2 regions of the Photobacterium sanguinicancri genome follow, and region 2 is predicted to be linked to the other one. Evidence: riboswitches for the same ligand, from Rfam matches in the RefSeq annotation. Region 2 holds a riboswitch; the other holds the start of a gene.
The links. A riboswitch is a leader RNA that binds a small molecule or an ion and turns the genes downstream of it on or off. The one in region 2 is predicted to bind cobalamin.

Region 1: it holds a riboswitch for cobalamin, as region 2 does, so the genes downstream of both, OCU87_RS16235 (TonB-dependent receptor domain-containing protein) here and OCU87_RS10575 (cobalt-precorrin-5B (C(1))-methyltransferase) in region 2, are expected to answer to the same signal.

The regions. Positions count from the first base shown of each region.
Region 1 is NZ_AP024850.1:3,523,485-3,527,867, forward strand. It holds gene murI (glutamate racemase) at 1-146, opposite strand, end outside; gene OCU87_RS16230 (Dph6-related ATP pyrophosphatase) at 213-872, opposite strand; gene OCU87_RS16235 (TonB-dependent receptor domain-containing protein) at 953-2,788, opposite strand; cobalamin riboswitch at 2,826-3,043, opposite strand; gene trmA (tRNA (uridine(54)-C5)-methyltransferase TrmA) at 3,190-4,296, shown strand.
Region 2 is NZ_AP024850.1:2,232,901-2,237,283, reverse strand. It holds gene OCU87_RS10590 (hypothetical protein) at 1-116, shown strand, start outside; gene OCU87_RS10585 (hypothetical protein) at 94-618, shown strand; gene OCU87_RS10580 (histidine phosphatase family protein) at 1,120-1,776, shown strand; cobalamin riboswitch at 1,861-2,049, shown strand; gene OCU87_RS10575 (cobalt-precorrin-5B (C(1))-methyltransferase) at 2,235-3,431, shown strand; gene OCU87_RS10570 (precorrin-8X methylmutase) at 3,424-4,077, shown strand; gene cbiE (precorrin-6y C5,15-methyltransferase (decarboxylating) subunit CbiE) at 4,077-4,383, shown strand, end outside.

The sequences.
Region 1 (4,383 bases), 1.3 Mb from region 2:
TCTTCAAGCTCACCATAAGGGAAAGCTGCATTATCAAAAGCGTAGACATAATGCTCATATGGCAGAAGTGTGCGGATTTCTTGATATACCGATAAGCCACCAACGCCAGAATCAAAAATAAGGACACTTTTCACTGAACACACCATATTTACGCTATTTAATAAGGCATATCATACTGCGATTTACAAGGTTCAGAAACCTGCATTATTACCTTAGTAGAGATACCGCTGGTAATGAAACCGTGTTGCTCTTTCTATAAATGAAGGTGAAATTGCTAATCGCCTTTTGAAGCAAGGTGCTGCTATGACAAGCGTATGAAATTCGCCATTTTCGCCACAGGGATCAACACCGCTAGGTAAAGAGTCTATAAATTCAGGCGTATACCATTGCCCGCAGTAATCACCCGTCAATTGTTGAGTATCCACGGTTGTAACTAGTGTTTGGATACCACGCGTAATTATTTCCTGCGCTAGTAGAGAGCTATCTTCTCCCATCAAAGGAAAAACGCATTGCCATCCAGCAGGTTCAATATAGCTGCGACGATAATCTGCAATACCATTACAGAACATATCACCAAATGCGACAGCATCAATGTTCAACTCTGAATCCTTTAACCCCATTATAACCGTAGACTGATAAACATCATTTGCAGGGAATACACTCGGCAATAAAATGGTGACCAAAGGAAGCTCAGCAAGATTAGCTTGCTGATAAACGACGTCAATTGGCGTTGCTTGGAAAGGCACTTCATCTGCAAGGTAGGTGGTGAATAAGCCCACCACGTTATATCGAGGGTCTTCAAGTAATCGAAGTAGAGTCAATGCTGAGTCTTTACCCGAGCTCCAGCTGATGATGACATTAATGGGTTTCATAGTTTATCAACGCTATGTGGTTATGAAATAGATATAAAGAAGGCCGCTAATAAGCGGCCTTTATCAACGAGATAATATTTCTAGAATTGGTATGAGCCGTTCACATAAAATGCGCGCTCTGGAGCTGGATACCCTTTTGCCGTTTCATACTTTTCATTTAGCAGGTTATCGACACGACCACGGACAACCAAAGCATCTGTCACTTGATAGGTCGCCGATAGATCCCACAAACTTGTCGCAGGTAAATAGCTGTCATCGGTAGGAGCAGTTGTCGGTAGGTCTAAACGCTTACCTGTATATAAGTAAGTTAAACTTACCGTAGCATCCCCAAATGCTACATCACCAATCCACTTATAATTCTGTTTTGCACGACGTGCGAGCTGAACATCTTTCGCATCTTTATGATCTTTAAAATCAGCAACAACAGTATGGTTTACAATGCCAGTCGCAAACTGAACATCAAGTTCAACACCTTTAATTCGAGCATCGACATTATCAGATTTAAACTTACCATCTGCGCCTTTATACCAAATAATTAAGTTGTCAACCTTGTTATCATAAGCTGCAAGATTCCATTGCATAAATTCATAATAACCCGATGCACCTAGTTCGAAGTTTTTAGACTCTTCAGGCTTCAATTCAGGCTTTGACGCTAAATCAGAATACGTTGGAGCTTTAAATGCAGTGCCATAGCTCGCTCGCACACGGTGCTGCTCATTAATTTGATATGCCGTTGCTAAAGACCACGTCGCATAGTTATCGTACTTGTCATGCTTGTCATAACGAGCATTACCTTCAACCGTTAGTTGGTTCAATTCCACTAAGCCAGAAACATAGCCACCGTAATTATTACGACTTTCACCCGCTAACTTATGCTTTGAACCATAACTTAAGGCATCATCCTTTAGCTTTTCACGGCGCCAATCAAGTCCGCCACCCAGTTGCAACATCTCTGTTAGTTGATAAAGGTTCGCCCACTGCACATTGAACATATCGGAATTTGCGCGAGTGCTCGCATTATCTTTACCTTCACTCTGACTGTAATTGAGTGACTGGGTGTCTTGATAGTTCGTACTAAACTGCGTTTGCCATGCTGCTGCTTGGTGTTCAAGCTGCGCGGTGACATTCTGGTTTCGCACATAACCAAAGTTTTTCACACCATAGCTATCATATTCAGCTTCATTCTCATACCAGCTCGCTGAACCATAGGCTTTAGTGTTATCAGCTAGTTGATGTTCATAACCAACTAGTGCATTTTTGCTGTCGTAGCCATGCTTTACACCATCATTTTTACCTGGTTGTGGTCGCACATTATAACCATCCGTTTGAACGAAACCTGCGGCCACTTGTAAATGACCCGCATCGCTCACGTCAGATTTAGCAACAAAGTTCGCTTCTTTGTATGCTCGACTACCACCGCCCAACGTCATTTGCTTAGTGTCATCACCTTGCTGAGAGCGAGTGATAATATTGATTACACCACCAATGGCATCAGAACCATATTTTGCAGCACCAGGACCACGGATGACCTCAACACGCTCGACTAAACCAATAGGGAAACGGTTAAAGTTAACACCACCACCAATTGACGAGCTGATTCGTACACCATCAACAAGCACTAGTGTCTGGTTACTATTTGCACCACGAATATAAACTGAAGCGTTTTGTCCTAAGCCACCATTTTGTGCAACCTCTACACCAGGTAAGCGACGCAATACTTCTGGTAGCGCTTTAGCTTGAATAGCTTCAATTTCTTCACGTGTTACAACACTGATCGGCGCTAAAACAGAAGATACGGGTTGTTCAAATCGATTCGCTGTTACCACCATCACATCATCGGTTGATGTTTCAGTCGCAAAAGCCTGACTTTGGATAAATAGAGGGGCTAACGCCACTGCTAAGAGCGTTTTTTTCATTAGATTGGATACCTTAAGTCGCGTTTATTACTAAGCACATTGCTTCGAAGCACTGGTTGGTATTCGGACTTAAGAGCGTGGTTTACACCGCCTACGGCAACAACTTCCCATTTCATCTATTGCTGAGTTTAATAGACAAAACAGTGTTTGGGACTACGTCCATGTGCTTTCGTTCTCTATCACCGCTGCGCGTCAGTTACGGATTTTCACCGTATTCCCTAGCCATCATGGCAAACCAGCGCACCGCGAATCCTAGTAACCCCGTCATTAATTGTCTAGCTTTGTTTAGACTTAACAGCAAATAAGCGCCAGCTTTGACACTTTATCTGCCTCAAGGCTGGACATCCCGCAACAATACAATAAAATCTCCGCTCTTAATTTGAGCAGTTTGAGGCAAACAAATGGCATCCACCGCAGTTAATCCCGCTGATTACCAACTTCAGTTGGATGAAAAAGCAGAACGAATTCAAAATATCTTCGCAGATTTTGAAACGCCAGAGCTTGAGGTTTTTGCCTCACCTGCTGAACATTACCGTATGCGAGCAGAGTTCCGTGTATGGCATGAAGGTGAAGACCTTTACTACGCAATGTTTAATCAAGCGACCCGCGAAAAATACCGCGTGGATCAATTCCCAGCAGCCAGTCGTCTTATCAACGATTTAATGCCACTGATAATCGATGCGCTAAAGCCAGTTCAAGCACTGCGCCACAAGCTATTCCAAGTGGATTTCCTCTCGACGCTAAGCGGTGAAATTTTAGTTTCATTGTTATACCACCGTCAGCTAGACGAAGCATGGGAAGCAGAAGCTAAAGCCTTAAAACAACGCTTAAATGATGAAGGGTTTAACCTGAATCTAATTGGCCGTGCACGTAAACAGAAAATTGTTCTAGACCAAGAACATGTGATTGAAAAGCTGAAAGTGCATGATCGCGTACTCACATACAAACAAGTTGAAAACAGCTTTACTCAACCCAACGGTGAAGTAGCACAGAAGATGCTTGAATGGGCTGTGGACTGCACCCAAGAAAGTGAAGGTGATCTGTTGGAGTTATACTGTGGTAACGGTAACTTCTCACTAGCGCTAGCACAAAACTTTGAACGTGTTCTCGCCACAGAGCTAGCTAAACCATCGGTAGACTCTGCGCAGTTTAACATTGCCGTAAATAATATCGACAACGTTCAGATCATTCGTATGTCAGCAGAAGATTTTACGGATGCGATGGAAGGTAAGCGTGAATTCCGCCGCCTCAAAGATCAAAATGTCGATTTGCAGAGCTATAACTGCAACACTATCTTCGTTGATCCACCGCGCTCGGGTATGGACGAAGGCACCTGCCGAATGGTGCAAGGCTATGAACGTATCATGTACATTTCATGTAACCCAGATACGTTAAAAGAAAACTTAGCTATCTTAAGCGAAACACACAACATCACGCGTTTTGCTCTTTTTGATCAATTCCCATACACCCACCACATGGAAGCTGGTGTATTGCTGGAACGTAAATAAGCCTCGCTTATTTATGACGGTCATCAAAAACAAAAAAGGCGCTTTAAGCGCCTTTTTTATTGCATTTATTTAATGAATAAATAAACG
Region 2 (4,383 bases):
TTAAGAAAGCTAACGTGATTGATCCTAAGAACATGGCAATCTTAGATTCGATTCCTATGGTTGAAAACTACTTTCAGATGAGCAAAAAACACGATGAACAAATTAAAACAGCTTAGTGTAGCAACGGTATTACTTCTTCTTGCTGGCTGTGCATCTGAGCCAGGGGTGACCGTTCACGTACCACCGGCAAAATCAAAGATTTTTGGTGATGTTAGCTCGTGTGAAAGTCAGCTTAACATGCATGTTATCCATGAGACGGATGCCGCTGGTGAACGTATTTACGTGACGTCTAAGCAAACAGTTGTTGTTGCTGGCGGTGATCGCGATAGCATTACAACGCTGGAAGAAGCGGCACGTGATCGTGCATTATCTTTAGCTGTTATGGAAACTAACGGAGTTGCTATCGAGAAGCACTTTACCCAAAATGAGACTGTGCTAGACCGCAACGGTTCGCAGTCATCATACGGTGATGTCCAATCTTGCTTAACCAGTAAGGCTGTTGGCGTAGGTGTGGCTCAGCTTCGTCACTGTGACACCAAAACATTGCCTTCACGCCATATGGAAATGACTTGTGTGGTGGATGTTAAAGTGCCAAAAATGAAAGTTGAACGCATGTAATATGCTTCACATGTAAAGCGTGATAATGCATCACAGTAATATAAGAGCCAAGTGCCAGTCACTTGGCTTTTTTGTACCTGAAAGAGTGGGACGAAGTTATCCATGCCGATAGATGGCTATAACATTGAACTACAGGCACGAAAAATAGGCACAAAAAAATCGACAACATACAAAAGTACATTACCGTTAGGGAAGTAGCGTGAGGAGTCGGGAAGGCGAGTTTGACCGAACTATTGCCTTCCACAGGTGTAAACCTTTAAATGACCAAAAATAAAGGACTTACAAGCTTTTCACTGAGTACGAAAAAGTGAAAAGCGACAATAAATTGCTGAGGCTGATAATACCGACTTTGCTTGATTGCGGCTATACCATAGCCTTATGCTGTTTCTGTAAAAATACACCAAAGTGTAAACTTTAAATTACGGTTTGTTAGGTGTTAACCCTTCGAACCTTCGCTTACGCTAATAACCAATAACCAATAACCAATAACCAAGTGATCTAATGAGTTCAACAAATCTGCATGGGCTTTTAAATCCAAATGAAGCTAGCGTTACACTTATTTTGATTCGTCATGGTCAAACAGAATGGAATCTGGCGAATAAACTTCAAGGCTGGCGCGATAGTCCGTTAACCACTCAAGGACGGAAAACCCTCTTGCGTACAGCGGTGAATAACCGATTGTGTCATTTATACAAACCTGATGTGGTGTACACGAGTGACTTAGGGCGAGCGATGGCTTCTGCACGCATTATTTGTAATAAAAGTGGTGGATATATCGTGCCAGATCAACGTTTACGGGAAAGAAGGTTTGGTATTCTCGAGGGTAAGCGAAAAAATGAATGTAATGACGGTTTCTTACTTATTCAACACTGGTTAGCGTATCAAAAACGCTATGAAAAACGATTGGATGCGTGTCATACAATAGCAGCAGAGCTATTGGCAGAAAGTGAGCCGATGTTTGAACACCGAGTTGTGGGATTTTTGCGTACTTTAGCAAGACGACACGCAGGAAAAACGGTTTACGTGGTTAGCCACGGCGAGTGGATTCGATGCGCAAACAATATTCTGCATGGTCGAACATCGTGGTCATGCGGAGAAGGTATTCCGATGAACACTGAAATGAATATTTTTGAGCTAAAGGCATCACACGTAATTTAAGTAAATGAAAAGTAAATATTATTGTTGATAACTAGGGGCATATCATTAAACTAGTTTGATAATAAACCACATAATAAGTAATGTCATTTCAGTCAAAGTACTGAGTGAACATGGTGAATACCATGCAGGGAATCAGGTGAAAAACCTGAACTGTACCCGCAACTGTAAGCGATGAGTTTTAACCAAGCCACTGGATGATGATTGCATCATTTGGGAAGGGGTTAAAGTGGTCTAGTCGTCAGTCAGGATACCTGTTACTTCATTAACTTCCGAATTCTGAGCGGGGATACTCAGCATCGTACCTTCCGGCGATTTCTCTATCGTTGCGCTTGGCTATTCGGGGGTAATTGTATTGTAACCCCTGTAATGAATGCCGAGCTTTAAGATTAAGCTATGCAACATTACCACAATGGAATGGTAAGGCGTCATGGCGAGTCAAAAAATCAGTGGAGCGGGCTTTGGTTACCAAGGTTAAGCGTTCTAAAAAACGCAGTGATTTACGCTTTGGTTTTACAACTGGCGCTTGCGCTGCGGCTGCCAGTCGAGCCGCTGTTCATGCCTTGCTAACAGGGCGTTCACCATCTTTTATAACAATCACGCTGCCCAATCTAGAATCTGCCACTTTTGCTGTGTCTCAGCTTGAGCATCACGCAGGAGCGGTACTCGCGGGCGTTATTAAAGATGCAGGCGATGATCCTGATTGTACCCACGATGCTGAAATTCAGTGCTTTGCACAATGGAGTGAACAGTTAGGTTTTACTCTTGATGGTGGTGTAGGGGTTGCTCGAGTAACGCTGCCGGGGCTGGAGCTACCCGTTGGGCAACCTGCGATAAACCCTGTTCCTCGGGCTAATATCCTCGATATGGTGCAGCTAGAATGGAACCTAAACGCCGATGCCAAACTACGTAGCTGTTGTCAGCAAGGTATCGCGTTAGAAATACGTGTGCCTGATGGCGAAGAACGAGCCAAAGAAACCATTGGTCCTCGTCTAGGATTAATCGGCGGTATTTCTATTCTAGGCACGCGTGGCACGGTCAAACCTTATTCCACCTCTGCTTTTTCTGCTTCAGTGCGTCAATCGGTTCAAATTGCTAACGCGAACCAACAAAATCACGTTGTGCTCACCACTGGCTCTCGCTCAGAAAAATCTGCCATGGCAATGCTGCCACATTTAGACAGTATCTGCTTTATTCAAGCGGGTGATTTTGTCGGTGTCGGGCTACGTGCCAGCAAACGTTATCAAGTTCAAAAAGTCACTGTTGTCGCCATGATTGGCAAGTTAGCCAAAATGGTGGCTGGCTACATGATGACCCATGTATCGGGTCGCGCGATAGACTTTCAATTATTGGCTGATCTTGCTGTTCAAAGCGAGTGCTCAGCAGAGCTGTGTCAGCAAATAAGCAAGGCGAATACGGGCCGCCATGTTTTAGATTTATGGCGTGAAACATCCCCACAAGCCTTTTTAGATCTGTTATGCCAACAAGCTGCGGAGCACGCAGCTGTCTATGTTGATCATCACGTCAATATCGAGTTTCGCTTGATTGATTTTGATGGCAGCCTACTGGCTAAACACTATTCACCTTCCCATCATACGAAAAACTGTTACAGCTCCAGTGAGCACACTCGTCAGCGCATAAGGACATACCATGAATAAGATGCAGCAAATGACTGCGCAAGGTCGACAAATCGAAAATAATTCGTTCGCGATTATCGACCATGAAATAGAAGCATTTCACGGCGGACATTCGTTCACATCTGTTGAATGGAATGTCGTCCGCCGCGCCATCCACACCACTGGTGATTTTGAATACGCTCAGTTATTTCAATTCAGTGAGGATGCGGTGAGTTTGGGTATTCAAGCCCTACAAGCAGGGGCCAAAATTATTACCGATGTCACAATGATATCGACAGGTTTGAGCCAGCAGCGTCTATCAGTACATGGTAACCAAGCACATTGCTTTATCAGCCACCCAACAGTGATTGAACGGGCTAAAGCCAGCGGTGAAACCCGAGCGATTCAAGCCATGCAATATGCGCGTGAAGCCGGTGTATTAGACGGCTCTATCATTGCTATTGGCAACGCGCCGACAGCCTTGTTTGAAATTTTACGTATGGTGGAAGCGGGCGAAGCTAAACCAGCGCTCATCATCGGTATTCCTGTTGGCTTTGTGAAAGCGGAAGAATCAAAACAAGCACTGATCGATCAAACCACAATCCCTTATATCGCTAGTGTGGGACGAAAAGGGGGAAGCCCATTAGTGGTTTCAACAATTCATGCTTTGCTGATGGAGTCGGTCTAATGCTCAGCGGTGATACCAATTTTTCTGAACAGCCCGCGATCACGGTTGTGGGCGTGCCAGAAGATGGCTGCATGAGTTTAACCAGCCGTGCGGTCAATGCGGTGGCGCAAGCTCGTATAATTGCAGGTAACGATCGTTTACTAACTTGGTTCCCTCAATGCAAAGGGAAACGTCTATCAATGGCGCAAGGCTATAAAGCGTGGCTTACGGCAGTATTAGAAGAAAGTGAAGAGGGCGGAGTGGTTATCTTAGCATCGGGTGACCCTTTGTTTTACGGCATAGGTAAAACACTAAGTAACCACTTAC